Regions from separate parts of the Streptomyces sp. NPDC090108 genome, predicted to be linked through region 1. Evidence: riboswitches for the same ligand, from Rfam matches in the RefSeq annotation. Region 1 holds a riboswitch; each other region holds the start of a gene.

The links. Region 1 has a riboswitch for cobalamin ahead of ACIPRD_RS09915 ((2Fe-2S) ferredoxin domain-containing protein). Riboswitches for the same ligand answer to the same signal wherever they lie in the genome.
Region 2: linked by a shared signal. The riboswitch ahead of ACIPRD_RS19560 (prenyltransferase/squalene oxidase repeat-containing protein) and the one ahead of ACIPRD_RS09915 ((2Fe-2S) ferredoxin domain-containing protein) in region 1 are both predicted to bind cobalamin.
Region 3: linked by a shared signal. The riboswitch ahead of ACIPRD_RS02230 (ribonucleoside-diphosphate reductase subunit alpha) and the one ahead of ACIPRD_RS09915 ((2Fe-2S) ferredoxin domain-containing protein) in region 1 are both predicted to bind cobalamin.

The regions. Positions count from the first base shown of each region.
Region 1 covers NZ_JBIVDQ010000002.1:1,105,950-1,115,652, reverse strand. Annotated here, with positions in the region: gene ACIPRD_RS09935 (rhamnulokinase family protein) at 1-1,328, shown strand, start outside; gene ACIPRD_RS09930 (MFS transporter) at 1,444-2,952, opposite strand; gene ACIPRD_RS09925 (tetratricopeptide repeat protein) at 3,244-5,838, opposite strand; gene ACIPRD_RS09920 (aminoglycoside phosphotransferase family protein) at 5,985-6,785, opposite strand; gene ACIPRD_RS09915 ((2Fe-2S) ferredoxin domain-containing protein) at 6,924-7,301, opposite strand; cobalamin riboswitch at 7,492-7,614, opposite strand; gene ACIPRD_RS09910 (hypothetical protein) at 7,954-8,364, opposite strand; gene ctaD (cytochrome c oxidase subunit I) at 8,472-9,703, opposite strand, start outside.
Region 2 covers NZ_JBIVDQ010000005.1:282,341-292,043, reverse strand. Annotated here, with positions in the region: gene ACIPRD_RS19570 (putative T7SS-secreted protein) at 1-4,549, shown strand, start outside; gene ACIPRD_RS19565 (Imm50 family immunity protein) at 4,576-4,968, shown strand; cobalamin riboswitch at 5,063-5,192, shown strand; gene ACIPRD_RS19560 (prenyltransferase/squalene oxidase repeat-containing protein) at 5,305-6,531, shown strand; gene ACIPRD_RS19555 (SCO2322 family protein) at 6,528-7,205, shown strand; gene ACIPRD_RS19550 (CbiQ family ECF transporter T component) at 7,633-8,706, shown strand; gene ACIPRD_RS19545 (ABC transporter ATP-binding protein) at 8,703-9,703, shown strand, end outside.
Region 3 covers NZ_JBIVDQ010000001.1:516,444-526,146, reverse strand. Annotated here, with positions in the region: gene ACIPRD_RS02245 (cytochrome P450) at 1-210, shown strand, start outside; gene ACIPRD_RS02240 (hypothetical protein) at 374-1,159, shown strand; gene ACIPRD_RS02235 (ribonucleotide-diphosphate reductase subunit beta) at 1,184-2,197, opposite strand; gene ACIPRD_RS02230 (ribonucleoside-diphosphate reductase subunit alpha) at 2,197-4,569, opposite strand; cobalamin riboswitch at 4,694-4,880, opposite strand; gene mctP (monocarboxylate uptake permease MctP) at 5,063-6,691, opposite strand; gene ACIPRD_RS02220 (DUF3311 domain-containing protein) at 6,688-6,954, opposite strand; gene ACIPRD_RS02215 (GntR family transcriptional regulator) at 7,125-7,889, opposite strand; gene ACIPRD_RS02210 (extracellular solute-binding protein) at 8,300-9,580, shown strand; gene ACIPRD_RS02205 (sugar ABC transporter permease) at 9,654-9,703, shown strand, end outside.

The sequences.
Region 1 (9,703 bases):
GACTGCCGGACGGTCTCCACTGGGACATCCTCGGCCTGTACGCCGGGGTCCTGGACGGTCTGCGCGCCGCGGGCCGGACGGCGCACCTGACCTCGATCGGCATCGACTCCTGGGCCGTGGACCACGGTCTGCTGGACGCCGACGGGGCGCTCCTCGGCAATCCGGTGCACTACCGGGACGCCCGCACCGAAGGGGCCGCCCAGCAGGTGCGGGCGACGGTTCCGGCGCCTGAACTGTACGCACGCACGGGAGTCCAGGACGCCCCGTTCAACACCCTCTGCCAGCTCGTCGCCGCACGAGGCAGCGCCCAACTAAACTGCGCTCGGCAGTTGTTGCTGATCCCGGATCTGCTCACGTACTGGCTCACGGGCACGCGCGGCACCGAACTGACCAACGCCTCGACCACCCAGTTGATCGACCCGCGCACCCGTGACTGGTCCACGGAGACGGCCCGGCAACTGGGCATCGACCTGTCGCTGTTCCCGCCGCTGCGCCACCCCGGCAGCCCGGCCGGCCGACTGCTGCCCGCGGTCCTGGAGGAGACCGGGCTACCCGGCCCGGTACCCGTCACCACGGTCGGCTCGCACGACACGGCCTCCGCCGTCGCTGCTGTCCCCGCCCTGCCGGGACCGGGGTTCGCCTACGTCTGCACCGGCACCTGGTCCCTCGTCGGCCTCGAACTGGACTCACCCGTCCTCACGGAAGCAAGCCGCCGGGCCCACTTCACCAATGAGCTGGGACTGGACTCCACCGTCCGCTACTTGCGGAACATCATGGGCCTGTGGCTCCTCCAGGAATGCCAACGCGCCTGGAACGAGCCGGATCTCGACCGGCTCCTCGCCGAGAGCGCGGCCTCGGAGCCCCTGAAGTCCGTCGTCGACGCGGCCGACCCCGGCTTCCTGGCCCCTGGACGCATGCCGGAGCGGATCGCCGAGGCATGCCGGGCCACCGGGCAACAGCCGCCCGGGAATCGGGCGGAAACCGTCCGCTGCGTGCTCGACTCGCTGGCCCTCGCCCATCGCCGGGCCATCGAGGACGCCCAGCGCCTGTCCGGACGTACCGTGGACGTCGTACACGTCGTCGGCGGCGGGGCCCGCAACGAGCTGCTGTGCCAACTGACCTCCGACGCCTGCGGGTTGCCGGTGGTCGCCGGTCCCGCCGAGGCGGCCGCGCTCGGCAATGTCCTCGTCCAGGCCCGTACGCACGGCGCGGTCGGCGACTCACTCCCCGAGATGCGCGCCCTCGTGGCCGGCACTCAGCCCCTACGACGCCACGAGCCCCGCGGCACACCCGGCGCGTGGCGCGCGGCCGAACGACGGCTGGGATGAAAGCGCGCTGCTCGGCGTCCAGAATCTCCGGCCGGTCCCCTTCTCCCAGGCCGACGGCCATGAGCGGATCGCGCCTGTCCTCTCGTGCGGGGCACCGACGGCTCGCTCCTCTCGCCTACTCGGCGTCCGCTTCGGCCGCGGGCGATGTCGTCGTGCCGTCCGCCGCGACACGACGGGCGCGGACGATGCCCCATCCCACCAGCGCCGCGGCCAAGGCCGTGAGGGTGAGGCCCGCACGGGTGACCGCCTCGCGGAACTCACCGGTTTGGTGACTGCTCCAGCGGGTCGCGGCGATGTCACCGGTGAAGTGCGAGGCCAGGATGGTCCCGCCGACGGCGATGCCGATCGCGGTGGTGACTTCGCCGGCGGTGTCCACCAGCGCCGCTCCGATACTGGTGCGGTTCGGCGGGAGGCCACGCATCACGTTGGTCCCGGCGACGACACCGACGACGCGCATGCCCGCGGCGACGAGCACGAGCGAGAGCGCGACCCACACGTACCCGAAGCGGCCCAGCAGCGCGTACACGGTGAGTCCGCATACGACAGCTCCGGCGCTGAGCCAGGCGGCCTTGTCGAGACCGACCCGTACGACCAGCGGTCCGATGAGAGCTCCGCCGGCGATCAGCACGACGACCTGCGGCAGCATGCCCATCGCCGCTCGGGCGGGCGTCCAGCCCCAGTCGAGCTGGAGCTGCAGGGTCACGAGGTAGCCGAGGCCGGCGGTCGCAAGGCCCGCGGCCCCCTTGAACGCAAGGCCGCTCGACACGAGAGGGCGGGCGAGGAGTGCGAGGTCGAGCAGGGGATGCCGGGCGGAACGCTGACGGACGACGAACAGCACCGCCGTCACGACGGCGACTGCCGTGGTCAGCCAGGGGAGTGCCGATGTGGTGCCCGCGTCGACGAACAGTGTCGGTGCGAGCAGTGCGAACACGATCGCGGCCGTACCGAGCAGGGCACCCGCGCCGTCGATCAGGTCGCGGTGCAGCTCGTCCGCCTCGTCCACGGGGATGCCGCACCGTATGCCGAGGAACGAAAGAGCGGCGATCGGCGCGTTGACCAGCAGCAGCACCTGCCAGGGCGCGAACGCGAGCACGAAGCCGCCGACCGTGGGCCCGACGGCGAGCCCGACCAGACCCACGGTGGAGATCAGCGTCGTCGCACGGACGCGGAGCCCGTCCTCGTCGAACAGGCGGAAGGTCAAGGCGAGAGAACCCGGCGTCGTCATCGCGGCGGCGACGCCCATCGCGCCGCGGATCGCGATGAGCTGCTCCGCCGTGGTGACGAAGACGGTGGCCAGACTCGCCGCACCCAGCAGCGCCAGGCCGACCAGCATGATCCGGCGGCGGCCGAGCCGGTCGGCCAGCGCCCCGAAAGCCGGCATCAGGCCGCCGAACACGACGGCATACACGCCCGTGATCCACTGCAGCACAGTCGCCGACGCCGACAGCTCGCGGCCGATGGTCGGCAGTGCGACGTTGAGGATCGAGTTGTCGAGCATCTCGACCAGGAACACCGCCGCCAGGCCGGCGAGGGCTGTCCGCGCTTCGCGGAGGGAGCGGGGGGAAGCAGAGGCTCGGGTGGGAGCGCCGACCTTCTCGGCAGCTCCGTGGGGACGGGCATTCACTGCGCACTCCTTCGATGTGAAGAAGTGGCGGATCGTCCGATACCGCGTATGCGCGCGTGGCCCCGGCTGGATCGACCGACGCCGACCATCAGCGGTGAACCCGCGTTTCTACTTCCAGTGCTGCGACAGTACACCCATCCTGGATCGCCCCGTCCCGGCCCACCGCTCACAGGGACCGGGTACGCCGACTCGACCGCGGGCTGTCTCGTCGATGTCCTACGGACGCCACTCCTGGCGGTGGCCAGGGTGGTCGCCGGCTTGCCGAACCTATGGAGGGCAGATACGAGGAATTCAGTTCCTGGCACTCCCGAGCTGTTCTCGGAGCCGGCCGAGGACGGCGGACAGCCGCTCGGCGTCTACAGGCACCGCGTGGCTGAGGTTCTCCAGGTCGTCCATGGCTTCGATGACCTGGTGCGGTGAGGGCGAGTGGGACAGGAAAGTTTCCAGCTGGCTTTCGGCACGGCCCCAATCGGGAAGTCCGCACAGCGCTACGAGGAAGTTGCTGCGTGCCAAGTCGCTCGCTTCCTCCTCCGCGGCCTGCGCTTCCAGGATCTCCAGGGCCCTGCGCCAACGCTGGGGCTCCTCCACCGCTCCGGTCAGACGCATGACGAGAGCGCTCCGGTAGTGGAACCAGCCCCGTTCCGGGCGCAGCGCGATGGCGTATTCGAGGTCGGCGAGGGCCTCGGCGTGGTGGCCCAGAGCACGGTGCGCCTCTCCACGCCAGCAGTGCGACCACGCGATGTCCGGAGCCAGCGCGAGTGAGTGGTCGAGGTCCGCGAGTGCCGCTCGGGCGTCTCCGAGGGTGAGATGGACGTCCCCGCGGATGGCATAGGCCCAGGCATGCTCGGGGTCCAGGGTGAGTGCGTGGGAGAGGTCGTCCAAGGCCATCCGGTGCCGGCGCATGCGGTGATGGATGTGTCCGCGGAATGCCAGGGCGCGAGCGCTTCGGGGGTCGATTTCGACGGCCTGGCCGAAATCCGCGAGCGCGTCCTCATAGTGCCGGAGATCCTGTCGTGCGGCGCCGCGATTGATCCAGTGCAGGGACTGGTCGGGAGCGAGCCCGATGGCGTGGTCGAAGTCCGCGAGGGCGGCCGCGTGATGGCACAGGCTCCGGTGTGCGTGGCCTCGTCCTGCGTGGGCGCGGGCCAGCGTCGGGTCCAGGCTCAGGGCCGTGGTGTAGTCCTCGATCGCCTGTTCGTTCCGGCCATTGAGCCGGTGGTCCTGGCCGCGGAGCGTGTAGGCGAGGGCTCGTGCCGGATTTTCCAGGTCAGGCAGTACGAGCAGGGCGTCGAGCGTTTCTTTCTCCTGGGACGGCTGGGACGCGAGTTCCAGGAGGTGCTGTCCGGTCCGGGCAAGGTGGTCGGTGTCGGAGTCCTGGCCTGCCTGGACAAGGAGTCGAACCCAGCGACGCAGTGATTCCGCGCTGTGCGCGCAAGCGTGGATGGTGTCGTGGAGCGCTTCCGGGAGGGCAGAGGGGGCGCGGGCACACAGGCGGTGGTAGGTCTCGTTCAGTCGATGGTCGCGCCACACAGGGTCGTCCCAGAGACGGTGAAGGCTGAGTCCCTCCTCCTGTTCGCGGCGCCACGTCGTGAAAGCCGCGGCCAACTGGGTGTGCCGACGGCCCCAGTCGACGGGCGATCGCTGGCGTTGCAGGCGCAGCATCGATGAGCGGATCACGTCGTGGTAGCCGTAGGTTCCCGACCGGTGGGTGAGGAAGGGAAGCTCTCGCAGGCGCGTCAGCCCGTCGCTACCGGCCGGAGCGAGGATGCGGACGACGTCGTCGTTGAGCCGCAAGGGCAGAGCACAGGCAAGGATCATGTCGCGGTGGGCAGGGTCCCTCTCCCATTTCAGGAAGCGCTCGACCGCGGTGTCCGAAGGGTCATCCACGGCGCTCCTGTCCTGCGGGCGGTTCCTGGCGAGCGCGTCCAGCAGCACCGGCAGCCGCCCCGACAGGCTCAGGACGAGCTGGGTCACCCGCTCGTCGGACACGCCGCGGGCGGCGAGCAGGGCCCGGCCCTCGTTCTCGGTGAACGGCTCGAGGGGAACCTCGGTGACGAGGTCGAGGCTGTCCGCCCAGCATGCCGGGTCAAGGCGCCCCTGGCCGCACAGCACAGCCTGGACATTGACGGGCACGGGCCCGTACACCTCGTTCACCAGGGCATCCCGCAGCCACGTGTCCAAGAGCGGCGCTGTGCGCTCGTAGGTGTCGAAAAAGAGCACCACCCACGGCCTTCGTTCAGCGACGCCGCCGAGGTCGGCAAGAAAGGACGGGGTGAGTATCTCCAACGGGGACATCACCAGCCGGGTGTCCTCGTGACTGCGCAGTCTGTGGCCGACCACGGCGCGCGCCCGGTCCAGGCCGGCAGCGACCTGTTCCGGCCGGATCACGCCGCTGAACGCGCCGACGCCGGGGACGAGGGACAGGCCCGCCATCCCGATCTGCGCGGTGAGGGCACTGGCTCGGGTCGGCTCCAGAGCGGTCCCAGGGCCGTCACCATCCGGCAGGAGTCCCGCCATGGCAGCCTCGGCCTCGTGGTACTTCTGCCGGTAATGGCCGAGCTGCTTGTCGAACGCTCTCAGCGGGCAGCCCTGTCGCGCCAACCGAGAGCTGATCGCCTCCATCGCCTCGACCGCGCTGACCGCCTCCTCCCCCACGACCGCGGTGACCGCGCCCGCCTCCCGGGCCACCGCCTCCCATCTGCGGATCAGGGTCGACTTGCCCACGCCGGCGAGACCGTGCACATGAAAGAGAAACTGATACGCCTCACTGCTCGGGTCCCGGGCGAGGTTCTCCCGGAACACCGCCAGTTCGTGCAGCCGCCCGACGAACCCCCTGCTTCGCCGTCGACGGATGAGTTCCTGCCGCGACACCGGCTCCTGCCCCATGCCAGCCTCCCCCGAGAGCGGACCTACAGAGTGTCGCAGTGAGAGCAGACCCGCCAGGGCACTCCCGTCCCACCGTTCTTCGTCTGCCCATGCCGGCCAGGTCCCGTGCGGCACGGCCCTGAAGGCGCCACGGGTGCGTCGGTCGGTCAGTTCAGCAGGGCAGCCGTGAATGTCCGCCGGTGATCAACCAGCCATGTCCGCATGCGGTCCCAGCGGTCCCATCCGCCACGCTCGGCCAAGGCTTCGAGATAGACGGGGTCTCCGCCGGCGACGCGGCGGGCGACGAAGGCCCGGCAGACATCCGTGGCCTGTTCGATGACGCCGGGCAACTCGGTGCGGTCCTCGGCCGAGAGACCGTAACCGTCGGCAAGAATCCGCAGGCGCGCGGCCGCATCCAGTCCGCGGGGGTAGAGAGCGGCCGCGGACCTGGGATCGAGCATGGGCACCCAGTAGCGCGCGGTCATGGCCACGTCCCAGACGGCACGGCCCGGGGCCGCGAAATCGAAATCGATCAGGGCTGCGGCGCGACCGTCGCGGAAGACCACGTTGTCCGGGCACACGTCGTTGTGGCACATCATCGTTCCCCCCTGCGGGTCGGCGAGGTCGGGAAGCCACTCGGCACGGGTGTCGGTCGCGACGGCCGCGCTGGTGTCATGCAGACGTCGCAGCAGGCTCCCCACGGATGCGAGGGCAGAACTCGTCATCGCCCAGTCCGGGAACGGTGGCAGAGCGACGTCCCCAGGGATGAAGGTCAGCTGCTCACGTCCGTCCGCGGTGAGGCCGAGAGGGGTCGGCGCCGCGTCGAAGCCGTGCTCTTTCAGCGCCCGGAGATGTACGTGCAGGGCGCGCGCGTTGCGTGGTGCCGGTCGCTCCACCACATCCCCTCGGCGGAAGACCGCCCCCGCGTTCATCATCCCGCCGGGCAGCGCCTCGTCTTCAGCCGTCATGAGGAGCACGCTATCGCCGGACCGGGTCCGCGCGGGCCGGGCTGCCCGTCGGCGCGGGCCCGTCCGGCCGGCCCATCGCCGAGCGGTCGACGCCGCCCCACCGGCGGAGGCCGCCGGGCGGGAGCGACCGCGTCGGCCTCAGGCGCCGTTCGGGGCCGGTGTGCCTCGGCGTGGGGGTGTGACGGCGTAGAGGGCGAGGATCTCGGGGAGGGCGGCGACGCCCGGGCCGCCCTCGTGGACCCAGTCGATGACGTCCTGGGTGGCCTCCGGGTCGTTGACCAGTCCCAGCCAGACCGGCCGGCCACCGGCGGCACGGCCGGCCGAGGAGGGCTGTACGACGATGACGTTGGCCTGGTCGCACGCGTCCAGGCATGCGGAGACGCGGACCGGTGTCTCGGCGCGCAGGCGTGCGGTCTGCGCCGCGTGGTCGACGCCGGTCACCTTGGCGGTGCCGCAGCAGCAGTCCCGGCACACGACGACCCGGCACGGCACCTGACCGACGCCCCGTGCGGCCACCGCGCCCGCCCCCGCTTCCGCCGAGGCGGTTCCGGTTGCCGGCGGGGCTTCCCACCGGGTTTCCGACGGGGTCTCCCACAGAGTTTCCGCCGTTGTGTCCGGCGCTGTTCCGATCGGCGACTCGGGCATGCCCGAACCATCCCTCCCCCGGGGAGATCCGCCCCGGTGTCCGTCGAGGAGGCGACCGCGTGAGTCTCCTGGCTCTCGGGTCGTCGCTCGCCCCGGCCTTCCCGCCCTGTCCGGGCAGTGGCCTGTCGGGACTCGCTCACCGATCACAGTGGCGGGACCGCGCCGGATTCTCACCGGCTTCCTCGGACCGCCGTCGCCCTGTCACGGGTCATCATGTCACCGGCCAGGAGCCCAGGTGAAGGTGACCTGACGTACAGCCAGGGCGCACTGTGCCAGCGGGTCAGGCCGGTCCAACCGGTCTGGCGGGCCCGGCGGGCCTGACGGGCCTGACGGGGCCGACGGGGCCGACGGGGCCGACAGTGCTGACTGGGCTCACGGGGCTCACAGGGCCTGCGACCAGGTCACCGGCCGGACACGGCGCCGGCCGGACCGCAGGTGCGGTCCGGCCGGCGGCGGTGTGCGGGGTGCGCCGCCTCCGGACCCGCCAGGGCGCCCGGGGAGGCGGCGGACGCACATCGACAGGTCAGCGGGACGTCAGCGCCAGGGAACTCGTCGCCAGGGAGCAGGCGAGCACGACGGAGGCGCAGGCCGCGTGGCGCTTGAGGAGCGTGCGCCGCAGGTCGGCGTAGCGGGCCTCGTACTCCCCACGCAGCCGCTTGGCCCGGTCCGCGGTGGCCTGGAGTGCCTGCCGGGTCAGGCCCATGCGCTGTTCCGTGTAGTGGCGGGTGAGGTCCTCCGCCTGCCCGGTGGTGAGCCAGGACAGGCGGGCGCAGAGAGCCGCCGCCTCGCGCTCGGCCTGCTCCCGCTCGGCGTGCAGGAGCAGATAGCCCTCGACCTCGTTCGCGACCGAGGGGGTAGGCCGCGCCGACGGGGAGCCGGGAAGGTTCGAGGAGAAGCCGAGGCGGTCGGAAGGCGGCCCGGAGCGCTCCGGCACGGGGCCGGAAGAGTTCGACTGCGGCCCGGAGCGGCCGGGTACGGGACCGGAGCGGTCCGGTACGGGGCCGGAAGGGTCCGGCAGGGGGCCGGAGCGGTCCGGCGGGGTCAAGGCCGGCCGCCTTCCGTCTCGATGACGTGCCGGGTGCCGCTGTGCGCCTCCTGTTCGAGGCGGGCGACCTCCGGGTGGTGCAGGTCGAACGCCGGGGATTCGCTGCGGATCCGCGGCAGGGTGAGGAAGTTGTGCCGCGGCGGCGGGCAGGAGGTCGCCCATTCCAGCGAGCGGCCGTAGCCCCACGGGTCGTCGACGCCGACCGGCTTGCCGTACTTGGCCGTGCGCCACACGTTGTAGAGGAACGGCAGGATCGACAGGCCCAGCAGGAAGGAGCTGATCGACGAGATCGTGTTCAGGGTGGTGAAGCCGTCGGAGGCGAGGTAGTCGGCGTAGCGGCGCGGCATGCCCTCGGCGCCCAGCCAGTGCTGGACCAAGAAGGTGCCGTGGAAGCCGATGAACAGGGTCCAGAACGTGATCTTGCCGAGGCGCTCGTCCAGCATCTTGCCGGTGAACTTCGGCCACCAGAAGTGGAATCCGGCGAACATCGCGAAGACGACCGTGCCGAAGACCACGTAGTGGAAGTGGGCCACCACGAAGTACGAGTCGGAGACGTGGAAGTCCATGGGCGGCGACGCGAGGATGACGCCGGTCAGACCGCCGAAGAGGAACGTGACGAGGAAGCCCGTCGTCCACAGCATCGGGGTCTCGAACGACACCGAGCCCTTCCACATACTGCCGATCCAGTTGAAGAACTTCACACCCGTCGGAACGGCGATGAGGAACGTCATGAACGAGAAGAACGGCAGCAGCACACCGCCGGTGACGTACATGTGGTGGGCCCACACCGTCACGGACAGACCGGCGATGGCGATGGTCGCGGCGACCAGGCCCATGTAACCGAAGATCGGCTTGCGGGCGAAGACCGGGATGATCTCGGTGACGATGCCGAAGAACGGGATCGCGATGATGTACACCTCCGGATGGCCGAAGAACCAGAAGAGGTGTTGCCAGAGCAGTGCTCCGCCGTTGGCCGCGTCGAAGACGTGGGCGCCGAACTTGCGGTCCGCCTCCAGGGCGAGGAGGGCGGCCGCGAGGACCGGGAAGGCGAGCAGGACCAGGACACCGGTCAGCAGCACGTTCCACACGAAGATCGGCATGCGGAACATCGTCATGCCAGGGGCGCGCATGCAGATGATGGTGGTGATGAAGTTGACCGCGCCGAGGATGGTGCCGAAACCGGAGAAGGCAAGGCCCATGATCCACAGGTCGCCGCCGAGGCCGGGCG
Region 2 (9,703 bases), on a different contig from region 1:
CGAGGGCCTGGACAAGGTCGGTGCGCACGACTGGGCGGACGGCGTGGAGGACTGGGGCGACGAGGTCGCCTCCGACCTGGGCGCCACCCCCGGCGAGCAACAGCTCGGCCGGACCGAGGAGCCGAACGAACTCGTGCACGGCGACCCGGCGAAGATCCGGGAGAGCGCCAAGCACCTGCGGGACTTCAACGGCGCATTCGAAAAGGTGAGTTCGGGGCTGAAGAAGGTCGACTCATCCGGATGGGTGGGCGAGGGCGGCAACACGTTCCGGGAGAAGCTCGGCGTCCACCCCTTGAAGTGGGCGCAGGCGGCACAGGCGTGCGAGTCGGCGGCCGGGGCGCTGGAGTCGTTCGCGGACACCGTGAAGTGGGCGCAAGGGCAGGCCAAGGAAGCCGTCGAGCTCTACAAGAAGGGCGTGAAGGCGTCCAAGGACGCGGCCGACGCCTACAACCGGAAAGCCGACGCCTACAACGCCAGGATCAAGGCGGACGAGGATCCGGGACCGAAGCCGGAGCCCTTCCACGATCCCGGCAAGGCCGACATCAAAGCGGCCGCGCAGAAACTCGCCGAGGCCCGTAAACAGCGCAACACCGCCGGCTCCGAAGCCCAGGGCAAGGTCAGGGCGGCTCTCGCCCACGCCCCGGCAGAACCCCCGCCGCTGTCCCGTATCCGCGACGACCTCACCGACGGCTACCAGGCCTACAACACCGAACTCACCCACGTCGTGGGCGGCGCCCTGAAGGGCACCGCGGGCCTCCTGAACTTCGCCCGCGGCCTGAACCCCACCGACCCCTACAACCTCACCCACCCGGCCGCCTATGTGCAGAACGTCAGCATGACGCTCTCCGGCCTGGTCTCCACCGCCGCCCATCCCGAACGGGTCGTCCAGGCCGCCGTCGACGGCTTCGAGAAGGACCCCTCCGAGTTCGTCGGCCGCCTCATCCCCGAACTCATCGGCACCAAGGGCGCGGGCCTGGCCCGCGGCGGACTGCGGCTGGCGCTGAAGGAGGGGGCCGAGGGCGTCGCGGAACAGGGACTGCGCAAGACCGCGCGGGAGGCCGTGGAAGAGGGCGCGGACGATGTCGCACGGCGTCCCGGCGAGAAGGTCTGCGCGAAGGACCCCGTCGACGTCGCCACCGGCAGGATGGTGCTCCCGGCGACCGATGTGTCCCTTCCGGGGCAGTTGCCCCTCACCTTCAGGCGGCAGTTCGAGTCGTCGTACCGGCTGGGCGGCTGGTTCGGACCTGCTTGGTCCTCGACGCTCGACCAGCGCCTGGAAATCGACACGGAGGGAGTCGTCTTCGTCGGCGAGGACGGCGTGACACTCGCCTACCCGCACCCGGCCCCCGGCGTACCGACGCTGCCCAGTCACGGTGCGCGCTGGCCCTTGGACCGGGTGGACGGCGGTTACACCCTCACCGATCCGGAGTCCGGCCGCGTACGGCACTTCGCCGACCGCTCCGAAACCCTGGCGGTGCTGGAGCAGCTCGACGACCGCAATGGCAACTGGATCGCGTTCGAGCACGACGCGGAGGGTGCGCCCCGCGCGCTGACGCACTGCGGTGGCTACCGCCTGCTCATATCGACGTCGGACGACCGCGTCACCGCACTGCGCCTGGCCGGCGCGGCCCCGGACGGCACCGACCAGGAACTGCTCCGCTACGGCTACACCGACGGCCACCTCACCGAGGTAACCAACTCCTCCGGCCTCCCGACCCGCTTCGGCTACGACGATCTCGGCCGCATCACGTCCTGGACGGACACCAACGACAGCCACTTCACGTACGTCTACGACGACCAGGACCGCTGTACCTGGCAGTCCGGCGTCGCGGGCCACCTGCGGTCGGCCTTCGCCTACAGCTCCGCGGACCCGGACACCGGCGAGTCCACCACGACGATCACGGACTCGCTGGGCCACCGCACCACCTACCTGACCAACCGGCACTGCCAGGTCATCGCCGAGACGGACGCCCTGGGCGCGGTCACCCACTACCGGCGCGACCGCTTCAACCGCCTGCTCTCCGAGACGGACCCGCTGGGCCGTGTGACGACGTTCGCGTACGACACGGCGGGCAACCTGACGTGTGTCGTACGCCCGGACGGCCGTGAGGCGAGGGCGGAGTACAACGGTCTCGGCCTGCCCGTGAAGGTGGTGAACCCGGACGGGACGGTGATCCGTCAGGCGTACGACGTCCATGGCAACCGCACATCGGTGACTGACTCGGCCGGCCGGACCACGCACTTCACCTACACCGAGGCCGGTCACCTGGCCTCCGTGACGGACTCCCTCGGCCACACGACGCGGGTGGCGTCCGACCGATCCGGTCTCCCCCTGGAGATCACGGACCCGCTGGGCGCCGTGACCCGCTACGGACGGGACGCCTTCGGCCGCCCGGTCACGGTCACCGACCCGGCCGGCGCGACCACGCGTTCGGAATGGACAGTCGAGGGTCATCTGGCCCGGCGCACGGCCCCCGATGGCACGACCGAGGTCTGGACGCACGACGGCGAGGGCAACTGCACGACGTACACCGACCAGCTCGGTGGCGTCTCCCGTCTCGAATACACCCACTTCGACCTGCTCGCCGCCCGCACCGGCCCGGACGGCGTGCGCTACGAGTTCGCCCACGACACCGAGCTGCGGCTGACGGAGGTGACCAACCCCCTAGGTCTGAAGTGGAGCTACGAGTACGACGCGGACGGACGTCTGGTCACGGAAACGGACTTCGACCACCACAGCCTGACCTACACCTACGACGCGGCCGGACGCCAGACCGGTCGTACCAACGCAGTCGGGGAAACGACCCTCTTCGAACGTGACGAACTGGGCCGGACGATCCGCAAGGACGCGGCCGGACAGGTCACCACCTACGCCTACGACCTGACCGGCCAACTGGCCCGCGCGACCGGACCCGACGGTTCCACCCTCACCCTCCTGCGCGACCGTCACGGCCACCTGCGCTCGGAAACGGTCGACGGTCGCACCCAGACGTACACCTACGACGCGCTGGGCCGCCGCACCGGCCGCACGACCCCCACCGGTGCCACCACCATCTGGTCGTACGACGCCGCCGGGCGGCGCACCAGCATGGTCGCCTCGGGCCGCACCATCGACTTCGCCTACGACGAGACAGGCCGCGAACAAAGCCGACGCGTCGGCGGAACCGTCGCCTTGGAGCACACCTTCGACTCCATGGGGCGCCTGACGACCCAGTCGGTGACCGGGGCCGGGGGTCACACCGTCCAGCAGCGGTCCTACACCTACCGCGCCGACGGCAACGTGATCGGCATCGACGACCACCTCTCCGGTGTCCGTCGGTTCGATCTGGACGCCACGGGACGGGTCACGGCCGTGCACGCGGCCGACTGGACCGAGGCCTACGCCTACGACAAGGCGGGAAACCAGACCCAGGCGGTGTGGCCGGCCGGTCACCCGGGTCAGGAAGCGGTCGGCAGCCGCGACTACGCCGGCACTCGCATCATCCGGGCCGGAGAGGTCCGGTACGAACACGACGCCCTCGGCCGCATCACTCTCCGCCAGAAGCCTCGTCTGTCCCGCAAACCGGACACCTGGCGTTACGAGTGGGGTACCGAGGACCGCCTGATGTCAGTGGTGACGCCCGACGGCACCCGCTGGCGCTACACCTACGACCCTCTGGGCCGCCGCACGGCGAAACTCCGCCTCGCGGCCGACGGCGAGACCGTCGTGGAGCGGGTCGACTTCACCTGGGACGGCACCGACCTCTGCGAACAGACGACGATCTCGGCAGAGCTGGCAGGTCCCGTCACTCTCACCTGGGACCACCAAGGCCGACGCCCTGTGGCCCAGACGGAACGCATCACCCCTGCCGGCGCTCCTCAGGACGAGATCGACTCACGCTTCTTCGCCATCGTCACCGATCTCGTGGGAACTCCCTCGGAACTCCTCGACGAGCAGGGCGAGATCGCCTGGCGAACCCGCAGCACCCTGTGGGGGACGACGGCGTGGGCGACCCGGAGCACCGCCTACACACCTCTGCGCTTCCCAGGTCAGTATTACGACCCCGAAACGGGGCTGCACTACAACTATTTTCGCCATTACGATCCCGAGACGGCCCGGTACCTCACCGACGACCCTCTCGGTCTCGTTCCCGCGCCGAATCCGGCGGGCTACGTCGACAATCCGCATACTTGGACTGACCCCCTCGGCCTTTCCCCCTGCACCGAGCCTCCGTCCCACAAGTATTCGAGCAGTCGAAATTCCGCCTTCCGGGAGGCGAAACGCGACCTGGACATCCCCGTGTCGCAACACCCCGACGAAATCAATCGAGTCCCGATGACGGATCGAACCGGCCACCAGATCATGGACGATTCAGGGAAACCTGTCATGACACGCGAATACGTTTACACGCGAAGCGACGGCAGCAAGGTAATCATCCAGGATCATTCCTACGGTCACGACTTCCGCGAAGGCGGCGTCGGCAACCAAGGGCGCCATTTCAATGTCCGCCCGTCCGAGAACCCTCGAACTGGTAAAGTCCCCGGAACAGCCCAGCATTACGAGTACTGAAGCAGAAGGAAAGAAAGAAGATCGCCATGTCGTGGATTTCACTGCTGCACAATCCGGAGGGGATTTCGGCGGTCTACCAAGGAGATCCGCCAGCTCTCTCGGACGTCCGGGTGAGAGAGGTGACCCTGCACGAGGACGGGCCGGTTCTGAGGATGCGCGTCGACCTTCCTCGTTACCCGTCCATGCCACCGCGCAAGTGGACCGCGCAGGGTTTCAACACCGTGCAGATCGAGATCTCCTTCAGCGGTCTGCGCACGGTCACGCTGGAAGGGTTCGGCAGCGAAGTGACAGCAAGCATCTCCCTCTCGGGGGACGACGGGGTCCACGTCGACGTCAGATCGCCCGAGATGCGCATCGAGGCCGTCTCCGACACCGCCCACATCTCGCAGTTGACCGCATACGCCGATACGGCGAAGTGACGACGGGCCCCGAGGGCGGGCCGGGAGCCGTCCTGCGGCGTGACCCCCGTCACCGAGGCCCTGTGCCGACGGCCACTCCCCCGCCCCGTGTCGGCTGCCGGTAAAGTGGCCGGGTCGTCATCACACTCGTACGGGGGAAAGCCGGTGCAATTCCGGCGCTGACCCGCAACCGTGATCCTCCCTGCCGGGCGGTGAGCCGGAATGCCTCGCACAGGACGTTGAACGGCTCGTGTGTGCGGCGCCCGCCGTGCACGACACCGTCGAGGTATACGGAGTCGAGCCGCCCGGGTCTCCCGTGCGCTGCCCGGCTCCCCGCAGGAGAGGCAGTCGCCGACCATGAACGTCCGCCGCAGTGCCGCGGCTCTCGCCGCCCTAGGCGTGCTGGCCGCCGCCGCCCCCGCCATGGCCGCCGACCCGTCGCCGTCCGCGCCCCCGAAGGTGACGGTCCCGGCCGCGCTGTTCGGCAAGACCGACCCGACGTACGACGGTGTGTGGCGCCAGTCGCTGTCCCTGATCGCCCAGCACACCGCGGGCGAGCGCCCCGCGGCCTCGGCCGTGAGCTGGCTGGCCGCGCAGCAGTGCGCCGACGGCGGCTTCGCCGCGTTCCGCGCGGACCCGGCCAAGGCCTGCGGCGGCAAGGCCGGTGCCCAGCCGGACACCAACAGCACCGCCGCCGCCGTACAGGCCCTCAAGGCGGTCGGCGGACACGACGACGCGGTCCGCAAGAGCGTCACCTGGCTGAAGTCGGTCCAGGACAAGGACGGCGGCTGGGGCTACATGGCGGGCGGCCCGAGCGACACCAACTCCACCTCGGTGGTCGTCGGCGCGCTCGCCGCCGCCGGTGAGGACACCGCCGGTCTGCGCGCCCAGGGCAGGACCCCGCTCGACGCGCTGGCCTCCCTGGCGCTGCCCTGCTCCGCGGACGGCGGCGGCTCCTTCGCCTACCAGCCCGACAAGAAGGGCAAGCTGGCCGCCAACGCGGACGCGACCGCGGCCGGCGTGCTCGGCGCCCTCGGCAAGGGCTTCGTCGTGGAGCCCGGCAAGGCCCACGGCAAGGCTCCCGCCTGCGCCTCCGGCAAGCCGACCGCGCAGTTGCTGGCCGGCAACGCCTCCGCCTACCTGGCCGGTGCCGTCGCCAAGAGCGGCCACCTGATGTCGGTCATGCCCGGCGCCACCGACCAGCCCGACTTCGGCAACACCGCCGACACGGTCGTCGCGCTCGCCGCGGACGGCCGGACCGGGGAGGCCAGGAAGCCGTACGCCTGGCTGGAGAAGAACGCGACCGCCTGGGCGGCGCAGAGCGGCCCGGCCGCCTACGCCCAGCTGATCCTCAGCTCCCACGCGCTGGGCGAGTCTCCGCGCGACTTCGCCGGCACCGACCTCGTGAAGGCGCTCGACAAGCTGGGCCCGGCCCCGCAGAAGGCGGCGAAGGCCGGCGGCCACGAGGAGAAGTCCGCGAAGAAGTCCTCCAGCACGAGCGTGTGGTGGATCGTCGGCGTCGGCCTGGTCTTCGGCATCGGCATCGGCTTCCTGCTCAGCGGCCGCAAGAAGCGGCAGCCGTGACCGCCGTCCGCCGTGCCGCGACCCTGCTGGTCGCCGCGTTCGCCCTCGTGGCCGGCGCCGCCCAGGCGCACGCCACCGGCTACCGCTACTGGTCCTTCTGGGAGCGGACCGGCGGGCACTGGACCTACGCCACGCAGGGGCCGTCGACCGACAGTCCCGACGACGGCGCCGTCCAGGGCTTCCGGTTCGCGGTCAGCGCGGACTCCGCGGACGCGACCCGGCCGCGCGGCACGGCGGACTTCGGCACCATCTGCGCGGGCACGCCCGCGAAGCCGGGGACGAAGCGGATCGCCCTGGTCATCGACTTCGGCACCCCCGCGGACGCCCCGTCCGGCGAGACGCCGCCCGGGGCGCGCACGGCCTGTGCCCGTGTCGCCCCCGGGGCGAGCACGGCCGCTGCCCTGGCCACGGTCGCCAAGCCGCTGCGCTACGACACCAACGCCCTGCTCTGCGCCATCTCCGGCTATCCGCACCAGGGCTGCGGCGAGCAGGTCTCCGGGAACGGCTCCGGCAAGAACGGCGCGCAGGAGCAGAAGAAGGCTCAGCAGGCGGAGAAGCCTGGGGAGAAGGACGCGGACGGCGGGCCCTCCCTCGGCCTGCCGGTCGGCGTGGGCGTCGTCGCGGTGCTGGCCGGAGCGGCGGTGTGGCAGGCCCGGCGGCGCCGGAATGCCTAGCGCCGGCGAGAGCGCACCCCACCGGCGGCCCACGGTCCTGCGCCTGCGCCCGGGTGCGGGTGGGAGCACGGGTGCGGGTGCGAGCCCGGGTGCGGGTGCGAGCCCGGGTGCGGGGCTGTTCCGGTCGACGGCGGAATCCGCCGCGCCTCCGGTGCCCGCCGGGAGCACCGGCCCCGTCCCACCCGCGGCCCCGCGCCTGCGCGTTGGGAGCCAGGGCGAGGCACCCGGGCCGGGGGAGGCGACTCGCCCGGGTGAGGCACCTGGCACGAAGGACGTGCCGCACCGCTTCGACCGCGCGACCACAACCGCCTCGCGCGAGCACGCCGGGAGCTCGGGCAACGGGTCCCGGCGCCGCGGTCGCGCGGACATACCCGCGCCGCGCCCCGCCCTCCGGCGCCGGGCGGAGCTTCATCCCGGTGCCTGGTGGCTGTGGGCCCTCGGTCTCGGCACCGCCGCCACCCGGACCACCAACCCCCTCCTCCTCGGCCTGCTCATGGCCTCGGCCGGATACGTGGTGGCCACCCACCGTTCCACCGCCCCCTGGGCGCGCTCCTACGCCGCCTTCGCCAAGCTGGCCTTCGCCGTACTGCTCGTCCGGATCGCCTTCACGGTGGTCCTGGGCTCCCCGATCCCCGGCACGCACGTCCTCCTCACCCTCCCCGAGGTCCCGCTGCCGCACTGGGCGCAGGGCATCCGCCTGGGCGGCGAGGTCACCGCGGAGGCGCTGCTGTTCTCCGCGTACAACGGCCTCAAGCTGGCCGCCCTCCTCATCTGTGTCGGCGCCGCCAACGCCCTCGCCTCCCCGGCCCGCCTGCTGAAGTCCCTGCCCGGCGCCCTCTACGAGGCGGGCGTCGCCGTGGTCGTCGCGCTCACCTTCGCGCCGTATCTCATCGCCGACGTCCAGCGTCTGCGGGCCGCCCGCCGGCTGCGCGGGCGCCCGGACCGGGGCGTACGGGGACTGCTCCAGGTCGGGCTGCCGGTCCTGGAGGGCGCCCTGGAACGCTCGGTGGCGCTCGCCGCCGCGATGGACGCCCGCGGCTACGGCCGTACCGCCGACGTCGGCGCTTCCGTGCGCCGTACGACGACCGCGCTCACCCTCGGCGGACTGCTCGGGGTGTGCGCGGGGACGTACGGGCTGCTCACCGCGGAGGGCGGCACGTACGGGCTGCCCGTGCTGCTCGGCGGGGTCGCCGCCGCGCTCGCGGGGCTGCGGCTCGGCGGCCGCCGCTCGGTGCGCACCCGGTACCGGCCGGCCCCGTGGGGGCTGCGGGCCTGGCTGGTGGCGGGCTCGGGTGCCGCGGTGGCCGCGCTGCTCACGCTGGCCTCGGTCCGTGACGCGGACGCGCTGCATCCCGGGGTCCTGCCGCTGACCGCCCCCGCCTTCCCGCTGTGGCCGGCCGCGTCCGTGCTGCTCGCCCTGCTGCCCGCCTTCGCCGTCCCCCAGGACACCGAGGGCCCCGAGAACCCCGCGAACCCCGCGAACCCCGAGGAGCCGTCTTGATCCGCTTCGAGGAGGTCAGCGTCCGTTACGAGGGTGCGGCCGAACCGGCCGTCCGGGACGTGGACTTCGAGGTGCCCGAGGGTGAACTGGCGCTGCTCGTCGGGCCGTCCGGGGTCGGCAAGTCCACCGTGCTGGGCGCGGTCAGCGGGCTGGTCCCGCACTTCACCGGCGGCACGCTGCGCGGCCGCGTCACCGTCGCCGGCCGGGACACCCGCACGCACAAGCCGCGCGAACTCGCCGACGTGGTCGGCACGGTGGGCCAGGATCCGCTCGCGCACTTCGTGACGGACACCGTGGAGGACGAACTCGCCTACGGCATGGAATCACTGGGGCTCGCCCCCGCGGTGATGCGGCGCCGCGTGGAGGAGACGCTCGACCTGCTGGGCCTGGCCGGTCTGCGCGACCGCCCGATCGCCACGCTCTCCGGCGGGCAGCGGCAGCGGGTCGCGATCGGCTCGGTCCTCACCCCGCACCCTCAGGTCCTGGTCCTGGACGAGCCGACCTCGGCACTCGACCCGGCCGCCGCGGAGGAGGTGCTGGCCGTACTGCAGCGCCTGGTCCACGATCTCGGTACGACGGTGCTGCTCGCCGAGCACCGGCTGGAGCGCGTGATCCAGTACGCCGACCGCGTCGTCCTGCTCCCCTCCCCCGGCGCCGCCCCGGTGCTGGGCACGCCGTCCGAGGCGATGGCGGTGTCCCCGGTGTGCCCGCCGGTGGTGGAGCTGGGCCGGCTGGCCGGCTGGTCCCCGCTCCCCCTGACCGTCCGGGACGCGCGCCGCCGGGCGGGCGGGCTGCGGGAGCGGCTGGCGGCGCGGCCCGCCGGTACCACCCCGGCCTCCGGCAGCACGGCCGCTCCTCCCACCTCCCCTTCCCCTGATCCGGCCCCGGCTCCGGCCCCTGCTTCGGCCCCTGCTTCGGCTCCGGAGAAGGCTCCGGCTCCGGCCCCGGCTCCGGCTTCGGCTTCGGCTCCGGCCCCGGCTCCGGCTCCGGCTCCGGC
Region 3 (9,703 bases), on a different contig from region 1:
AAGGACGTGCCCAAGTACGCGATGAACCCGTTCAGCGTCGGCAACCGCAAGTGCCCGAGCGATCACTTCTCGATGACCCAGCTGAGCCTGATCGTCGCGGCGGTCTCGGCGAAGTACCGCTTCGAGCAGACCGGCGGCTCCGACCCCGCCACCCGCGTGGGCATCACCCTGCGCCCCCACCGGCTGCTGGTGAAGCCCGTCGAGTGGTGAACGGCTCCGCCTGACACTCGCGCGTCCCGGCACGGGGGTGTCAGGCGGACCGGGCTCTTTGTAATGAACTCGCCACAACTGAGGGGTTGTCGAGGGGTTGACGATGTCATCCCTGTGAACGGCCTGTGTACTCTCCTGCCACATCACACACAGGGGAGGGATCATGCGCGGGAAAGCGGCCGGAACGGCCTGGGCCCTGGCGGGCGGGGCGGCGGCCCTGACACTGCTCACGGCGACGAGCGCACACGCGGAGGGCCGGGGGGACGTCAGAGTCACCGCGACCGCGGTGAACAAGGGGGCCGACGTCGTCGTCGGGACCACGAACACGGTGACGTTCCCGATCGCCATCACGGTCAAGGACAACTCGGGCGTGAAGGGGCTGACCCACGTCAGCGCCTTCAACTCGTCCAACGCGTACGGCTTCTTCGACTGGACCGGGACGTCCTGCGTCAAGCAGTCGTCCACCACGTCGGTGTGCACGGCCACGATGAAGGCCGACCCGGCCTGGATCCCGGACAGCGACGACATCGACAGCAACCGGATCGCCGGTGGCTGGCAGGTGAACGCGACCGTCAAGGCGAACGACGGGGACTACTGGATCTACGACAGCATCGCCCGGTTCGAGGTGAAGCGGGCGTCGAAGCTCACCACCGACGCCTCTCCCGAGCCGGTCAGGAAGGGGGCCGGGCTCACCGTCACCGGCAAGCTGTCCCGGGCGAACTGGGAGGACCTGAAGTACCACGGCTTCACCGGACAGCAGGTACGGCTCCAGTTCAGGGCCGCCGGCGCCGCCCACTACCACACGGTCAGGACCGTGAAGACGGGCGACGCCGGGAAGCTGAGCACCAAGGTGACCGCCGACTCGGCGGGCAGCTGGCGCTGGTACTTCCCCGGCACGACGACGACCTCGCGGGTCGTGTCGGCCGGGGACGCGGTGAAGCTGAAGTAGCCCTGGGGGGTGTCTCCCCCTCGGTCAGAAGTCCTCGTCCAGGTCGACCGTGCCCTCCACGGCGACCTGGTACGCCGACGGGCGGCGCTCGAAGAAGTTCGTGAGCTCCTGGACACCCTGGAGCTCCATGAAGGAGAACGGGTTCTCCGAGCCGTACACCGGGGCGAAGCCCAGACGCGTCAGACGCTGGTCGGCGACGCACTCCAGGTACTGGCGCATCGACTCGGTGTTCATGCCCGGCAGGCCCTCGCCGCACAGGTCGCGCGCGAACTGCAGCTCGGCCTCGACGGCCTCCCGCAGCATGTCGGTGACCTGCTGCTGGAGCTCGTCGTCGAACAGGTCCGGCTCCTCCTTGCGGACGGTGTCGACCACGTCGAAGGCGAAGGACATGTGCATGGTCTCGTCACGGAACACCCAGTTGGTGCCCGTGGCGAGGCCGTGCAGCAGACCCCGGCTGCGGAACCAGTAGACGTACGCGAAGGCGCCGTAGAAGAACAGGCCCTCGATGCACGCGGCGAAGCAGATCAGGTTCAGCAGGAAGCGGCGCCGGTCGGCCCTGGACTCCAGCTGGTCCAGCTTCTCGACCTCGTTGATCCACTTGAAGCAGAACGCGGCCTTCTCCCGGATGGAGGGGATGTTCTCCACCGCGTCGAACGCGGCCGCGCGGTCCTCCGGATCGGGCAGGTAGGTGTCCAGCAGCGTCAGATAGAACTGGACGTGCACGGCCTCCTCGAACAGCTGCCGGCTCAGGTAGAGCCGCGCCTCGGGGGAGTTGATGTGCTTGTACAGCGTCAGCACCAGGTTGTTCGCGACGATCGAGTCGCCCGTCGCGAAGAAGGCCACCAGGCGGCCGATCAGGTGCTGCTCCTCCGGGGACAGCTTCGCGAGGTCGGCCACGTCCGAGTGGAGGTCGACCTCCTCCACGGTCCAGGTGTTCTTGATGGCGTCCCGGTAGCGCTCGTAGAAGTCCGGGTAGCGCATGGGGCGCAGGGTCAGTTCGAAGCCCGGGTCGAGCAGGTTGGTGTTACGGGTACTCATTACTGGCAGGCCTCGCAGGACTCGGGGTTCTCAAGGGAGCAGGCGACGGCGTCGGGGTCGGCGGTCTGCTGGACGGGGATGGTGGCCTGCGCCTGGGCGGCACGGGCGATACGGGTCGCCGGACGCGAGCGCAGGTAGTAGGTCGTCTTCAGGCCCTGCTTCCAGGCGTACGCGTACATCGAGGAGAGCTTGCCGATGGTCGGCGTCTCCAGGAAGAGGTTCAGCGACTGCGCCTGGTCCAGGAACGGGGTGCGGGCCGCCGCCATGTCGATCAGTCCGCGCTGCGGGATCTCCCACGCCGTGCGGTACAGACGCCGTACGTCCTCGGGGATCCAGACGAAGTCCTGCACCGAGCCGCTCGCGTCGCGCAGCGCCTCACGGGTGCGCGCGTCCCACACGCCCATCTCCTTCAGCTCGCGCACCAGGTAGGAGTTGACCTGGAGGAACTCACCGGAGAGGGTCTCGCGCTTGAACAGGTTGGAGACCTGCGGCTCGATGCACTCGTACACGCCCGCGATGGAGGCGATGGTGGCCGTCGGGGCGATGGCGAGCAGCAGGGAGTTGCGCATGCCGACCTCGGCGATCCGCGCCCGCAGGGCCTCCCAGCGCTCGGGCCAGTTGAGCTCCACGTCGAAGTGGTCGGGGTGCAGCACGCCCCGGGCCGTACGGGTCTTCTCCCAGGCCGGCAGCGGACCGCTGCGCTCGGCCAGGTCGGTGGAGGCCTCGTAGGCGGCCAGCATGATGCGCTCGGCGATCCGCGAGGACAGGGCCTTCGCCTCGGGCGAGTCGAAGGGCAGGCGCAGCTGGAAGAAGACGTCCTGCAGACCCATGGCGCCGAGGCCGACCGGACGCCACCTGGCGTTGGAGCGGCCCGCCTGCTCGGTCGGGTAGAAGTTGATGTCCACGACGCGGTCGAGGAAGGTCACGGCGGTGCGGACCGTCTCGTCCAGCCGCTTCCAGTCGATGTCGCCGTCGGCGACGAAGGCGCCCAGGTTCACCGAGCCGAGGTTGCACACCGCCGTCTCGCCGTCGTCGGTGACCTCCAGGATCTCCGTGCAGAGGTTGGAGGAGTGCACGACGTTGCCCGGCTCGGCCGTCTGGTTGGCCGTGCGGTTGGCGGCGTCCTTGAAGGTCATCCAGCCGTTGCCGGTCTGCGCGAGGGTGCGCATCATGCGGCCGTACAGCTCGCGGGCCGGCATGGTCTTCCTCGCGAGCCCGGCGGCCTCCGCCTCGCGGTACGCGGCGTCGAACTCCGCGCCCCACAGGTCGACCAGACCGGGCACGTCCGCCGGGGAGAACAGCGACCACTCGGCGTCGGCGTTGACCCGGCGCATGAACTCGTCCGGGATCCAGTGCGCGAGGTTCAGGTTGTGCGTACGGCGCGCGTCCTCACCGGTGTTGTCGCGCAGCTCCAGGAACTCCTCGATGTCGGAGTGCCAGGTCTCCAGGTACACCGCGGCGGCGCCCTTGCGGCGGCCGCCCTGGTTCACCGCGGCGACCGAGGCGTCGAGGGTCTTCAGGAACGGCACGATGCCGTTGGAGTGCCCGTTGGTGCCGCGGATCAGCGAACCGCGCGAGCGGATGCGGGAGTACGACAGACCGATGCCGCCGGCGTGCTTGGAGAGGCGGGCCACCTGGTGGTAGCGGTCGTAGATCGAGTCCAGCTCGTCCAGCGGGGAGTCGAGCAGGTAGCAGGACGACATCTGGGGGTGCCGGGTGCCGGAGTTGAAGAGCGTGGGCGAGGACGGGAGGTAGTCCAGGCGGCTCATCAGGCCGTAGAGCGCGGCCACTTCGTCGACCGAGCGGGCGCTGTCGTCCTCGGCGAGGCCGCTCGCCACGCGCAGCATGAAGTGCTGGGGCGTCTCGATCACGTGCCGGGTGATCGGGTGGCGCAGCAGGTAGCGGCTGTGCAGCGTGCGCAGGCCGAAGTAGCCGAAGCGGTCGTCGGCCTCGGTGTCGATGAGCGCGTTCAGCCGGTCGGCGTGCAGCCGCACGAACTCGGCGGTGCGGTCGGCGACCAGGCCCTCGCGGTGCCCGACGGCGACGGACTCGGTGAAGGAGGTCACTCCCTGCGAGGCGGCCTCGGCCCGGACGGAGAGCGTGAGCAGACGGGCGGCGAGCTGCGAGTACGCGGGGTCCTCGGAGATCAGGCCGGCGGCCGCCTCCGTGGCCAGTTCGCGCAGTTCCGCCTCGTCGGCGCGGGCCGAACGGCCGCGCAGCGCGGCCGCGGCGACCCTGCCGGGGTCCGCGTCGGGGAGGTCGGCGGTCAGCTCGGTCAGGGTCCGCAGCAGCGCGGCACCAGGACCGTCGGTCTCCACCTGGGCCTCGGTCGCCGGGGTGGCTGAAGCCGGATCGGCAGGCGCGATGGTCACGTGGGGGCTCTCCCTCGCTCGGCACGGGGGCCCGGCGGAGGGCAGCGGCAGCACGAGCGCACACGGCGTCGCGTCCACCGGCCCACTCCGCGAGGCCCGGACGTCTTGGGGCACCCGGACCGGACGGCCGGGCGCGGCTGCCGGCAGGTCCTCGGACTGACCGAGCACGCTCCGCCCCGAAGGGACGGACGCGTACAAGTACACCGTTGCGGGACAGTTCCGGATTCGCACCGGATTCCCCTGCGGCGACAGCGATGATGAGCATACATCTAGTGCCGGGCTGCGATGGCACCACCAGATGTTGTGTCTGCTGTGTGTCGTGACGGATTCAGAGCGTCATTGCGCACGGCAGCGGGCCGCCGTGGGAGATGCTCCACGACGGCCCGCTGAGGGCTGTTCACGACCGGCCGCCCACCCGTCCGGGGTGCTGTTCGGGGGGCCGTTTCCGAGGCCGTCCCGGGCCGCTTCCGGGGCCTTCGCGGGCCCCGCCGGACTAGTGGGCGCTCCCCGCCGTGGCGGGCGGAAGCTCCGCCTGGACGCCCGGGTCGCCGCGGTCCGCCGTGTAGTCCTCCGGGCTGGTCTCGTCGATGCCCTCGGGGGCCTTCAGCGCCTTCAGCGCGAAGGTGAGGACCACGGTGACCACGACGTTCAGGACGAACGCCGTGAGGCCGATGTAGCCGATCTCACCGATGCCCGGGATCTCCTTGGCCGAGCCGCCGAAGTGCGCCTGGGTCGGGGAGGCCACGCCGTACGCCGCGGCCGTGCCGTAGATCATGCCGACCGCCCAGCCGGCCAGCAGCGCCCAGCGGTGGAACCAGCGGGTGAACAGGCCGCCGACCAGGGCCGGGAAGGTCTGCAGGATCCAGATGCCGCCCAGCAGCTGGAAGTTGATGGCGACCGTCTTGTCCATGGTCAGGACGAAGACCAGCGCGCCCACCTTCACCAGCAGCGAGACCAGCTTGGAGACCTTGGTCTCCTGCTCGGGCGTGGCGTCCGGCTTGATGAAGTCCTTGTAGATGTTGCGGGTGAACAGGTTCGCCGCCGCGATCGACATGATCGCCGCCGGCACCAGCGCGCCGATGCCGATCGCCGCGAAGGCCACGCCCGCGAACCAGGACGGGAACATGTCCTCGAACAGCTGCGGGATCGCCAGCTGCCCGTTGGTCACCTTCACGCCGGCCGCGATCGCCATGAAGCCCAGCAGGGCCAGCAGGCCGAGCATGAGGGAGTACAGCGGCAGGATCGTGGTGTTGCGGCGGATCACGTCACGGCTCCTGGACGACAGGGTCGCGGTGATCGAGTGCGGGTACATGAAGAGCGCGAGCGCCGAGCCGAGCGCCAGGGTGGCGTACGTCCACTGGCCCGCCTCCGCCGGGACGAGGGCGCCGCGCGGCTTTCCGGTGGCCGGATTCACCTGCGAGAACGCCTTGTCGGCCTGGGCGAAGATGTCGTGGAAGCCGCCCAGCTTGATCGGGATGTAGATGATCGCCACCGCGATGACGAGGTAGATCAGGCCGTCCTTGACGAACGCGATCAGCGCGGGCGCGCGCAGGCCCGAGGAGTAGGTGTACGCCGCCAGCACGCCGAAGGCGATGAGCAGCGGGAGGTCCTTCACGAACCAGTTGGTGTTCTCCCCGCCGCCGACGCCCATCACGTCCAGCACCGCCTGGATGCCGACGAGCTGGAGCGCGATGTACGGCATGGTCGCGAGGATGCCGGTGACCGCGACGGCCAGCGACAGGCTCTTGGAGCCGAAGCGGCCGCGCACGAAGTCCGAGGTCGTCACGTATCCGTGGCGGTGCGAGACCGACCACAGCCGGGGCAGGAAGGTGAAGATCAGCGGGTAGACGAGGATCGTGTACGGCACCGCGAAGAAACCGGCCGCGCCCGCCGCGTAGATCGCCGCGGGCACCGCGACGAAGGTGTACGCCGTGTACAGGTCGCCGCCGAGCAGGAACCAGGTGACCCAGGTCCCGAACGACCGTCCGCCCAGGCCCCATTCGTCCAGCGACTGCTCGTTGTCGGCCTTGCGCCAGCGCGCCGCCAGGAAGCCCATGACCGTGACGGCCAGGAAGAAGAAGACGAAGACGCCGAGCGCGACGCCGTTGACACCGTCCTTCACTGCGCCGCACCCCCCTTCGCGGCGGCGCGGGCGCGCTGCTCACGCTGCCACAGCTGGTACGCCGTCATGGTGAGAGCGGTCGAGATCAGCACCCAGAGCATCTGGTACCAGTAGAAGAACGGGATCCCGATGAACGCCGGGTCCGTCTTGGCGAACGAGCCGACCCACAGCATCGCCACGAACGGCGCGACGAGACACAGGGCGATGACGATGCGCACCGGTGTCACCACCGGTGGTCTGACTTCCTCGGGTGCTTCTGACATGCGGCGCTCCGTCCCCTCGCTGATCACACGCGTAATGGGCACGCAATCTAGGTGACGGTGTCACCGCAGCGGAAGACCTCGTCCGGATATCGGTATGTCGATCTGGAGCGAGAGATGTGGAGACTCCGGGACCCGGGCCGGCGAACCGGCCGGGGCCGCGGGCGGAGCCGTCAGTCCAGCGGCCGCTTCAGCCGCGCGACGAACTTGTACCGGTCGCCCCGGTAGACCGAGCGCACCCACTCCACCGGCCGGCCCTCGCGGTCCACGGAGTGCCGGGACAGCAGCAGCATCGGCAGGCCGACGTCGGTGCCGAGCAGGCTCGCCTCGCGCGGGGTGGCCAGGGAGGTCTCGATGGTCTCCTCGGCCTCGGCGAGATGGACGTCGTAGACCTCGGCGAGCGCGGTGTACAGGGAGGTGTACTTGACGAGCGACCGGCGCAGCGCGGGGAAGCGCTTCGCCGAGAGGTGGGTGGTCTCGATGGCCATCGGCTCGCCGTTGGCCATGCGCAGCCGCTCGATGCGCAGCACGCGTCCGCCGGCGGTGATGTCGAGCAGTCCGGCGAGCCGTTCGTCGGCGGTGACATAGCCGATGTCGAGCAGCTGCGAGGTCGGCTCCAGGCCCTGGGCGCGCATGTCCTCGGTGTAGGAGGTCAGTTGCAGCGCCTGGGAGACCTTGGGCTTGGCGACGAAGGTCCCCTTGCCCTGGATGCGTTCGAGCCGGCCCTCGACGACGAGTTCCTGGAGGGCCTGGCGGACGGTGGTGCGTGAGGTGTCGAACTCGGCCGCCAGCGTGCGCTCGGGCGGCACCGGCGTGCCCGGCGCCTGTGTCTCCGTCATCTCGAGCAGATGCTTCTTCAGACGGTAGTACTTGGGCACGCGCGCCGTACGGACGGTCGCGCCGGCCTCGTTCTCCCCGCTGCTGACGTCGGTGCTCATGCTCTGCCTTCCCGGCTCCGGATGCCGAAAGCGACCGACGTCCCGTCGGTCACGGGTCACATCGTGGCACGGCCGCGTGCGCGGGGGTCCACCCGCACGTTCCGTGATCTCCCCCTGTATACCCCCGCACTTTCAGTTGGTCTAGTCCATCGCGGGCCGGGGTGCGATTGGTCTACCGGAACTGGGCAGTCCGATGTGTCGCATGCGTTATGAAAGATCCCTGCATATCTCGTTCGGGTCACGGACGCTCCGTGCCTGCTTGAACACCCTTGACAGGCCTATTGGTCTGGGCCAAGCTCCCCGTGCTGGTCTACACCATTGGTCCAGGTCCCGGCCCCATGGGCGGTACGTGCCACGACGGTCGCCGCGGGGAGCCAGGGGGGTTCGTGGGCATCCCTGAGGAGGGTGGCGTGAAGCGCAGGCTGATAGCCGCGATCGGTATCGCGGGCATGGTCGTCTCCGTAGCGGCGTGCGGCAGTGACAGCAAGGACGGCAAGGCCCAGGGGGCGGACGCCAAGGAGCTGACCGTCTGGCTCACCGTCGACGCCCAGAACAACTGGCCCGACCTGGTGAAGGCCGCCGACGCCGCCGTGCAGAAGAAGCACCCCGGCCTGAAGGTCAAGCACGAGTACTACGGCTGGCCGGACAAGAACACCAAGCTGGACGCCGTCCTCGCCACCGACAAGGCCCCCGACGTCGTCGAGATGGGCAACTCCGAGATGCTGGGCTACATGGTCAAGGGCGCCTTCGCCCCCGTCGACCCGGCGCAGTTCAGCAACTCCGGCACCTGGCTGGACGGCCTCAAGACCTCGGTGACGTACGAGGGCAAGACCTACGGCGTGCCGTACTACGCCGGCGGCCGCGTCGCCAACTGGCGCAAGGACATCGCCGCTTCGGCCGGCATCAAGGCCACGCCGAAGACCTACGCCGAACTGACCTCCGACCTGGACAGGATCCAGAAGAAGGAGGGCGGCAAGTTCAGCGCCTGGTACCAGCCCACCCGTGACTGGTACGCGGGCATGTCCTTCGTCTACGACGCGGGCGGCGCCATCGCCAAGGAGGAGGGTGGCCGGTGGAAGGCCGACCTCTCCTCGCCCGAGTCCCTCAAGGGCCTCACGGAGTTCAAGAACGTCGTCGGCAAGTACATGCACGGCGACCGGACCAAGGACGAGTCGGACCGCTACATCGTCTACGGCCAGGGCAAGTCCGCCATGATCTTCGCCGCCGCCTGGGAGGGCGCGACCGCCGCCGACCCGAAGAACGACAAGACCGGCAAGCTCAAGGACAACCTCGAGAACTTCGTCATGCCCGGTCCGTCCGGCAAGAACATGCCGGTCTTCCTCGGCGGCTCCGACCTCGCCGTGCCCGTGAAGTCCAAGGCCCAGGCGCTCGCCGCCGAGTGGATCAACGCCTTCACCGGCCCCTCCGGCCAGAAGGGCCTGATGGCCAAGGGCAACCTGCCCAACAACAAGACCGACCTCGCCACCCTCAAGAACGACCCGGCGACCGCCGTCCCGGCCACCGCCGCCGAGTCCAGCTGGTTCGTCCCCATGGCCCCCGGCTGGGGCCAGGTCGAGAAGGCGCAGGTGCTGCAGACCATGCTGCAGAACATCGGCACCGGCAAGAAGTCCGTCGAGGCCGCCGCGAAGGAAGCGGACGCCGCGATCGACAAGGTCATCAACAACAAGTGACCCGGAGCGGGGCCCCGTCCGCCGACGGGGCCCCGCTTCTCGTACGACTCCAGGGACCGCTGAGGAGCGCGCGATGAGTGCCGCAGACACGACCACCCCCGCCAAGGTGCCGCCACCGCGGCA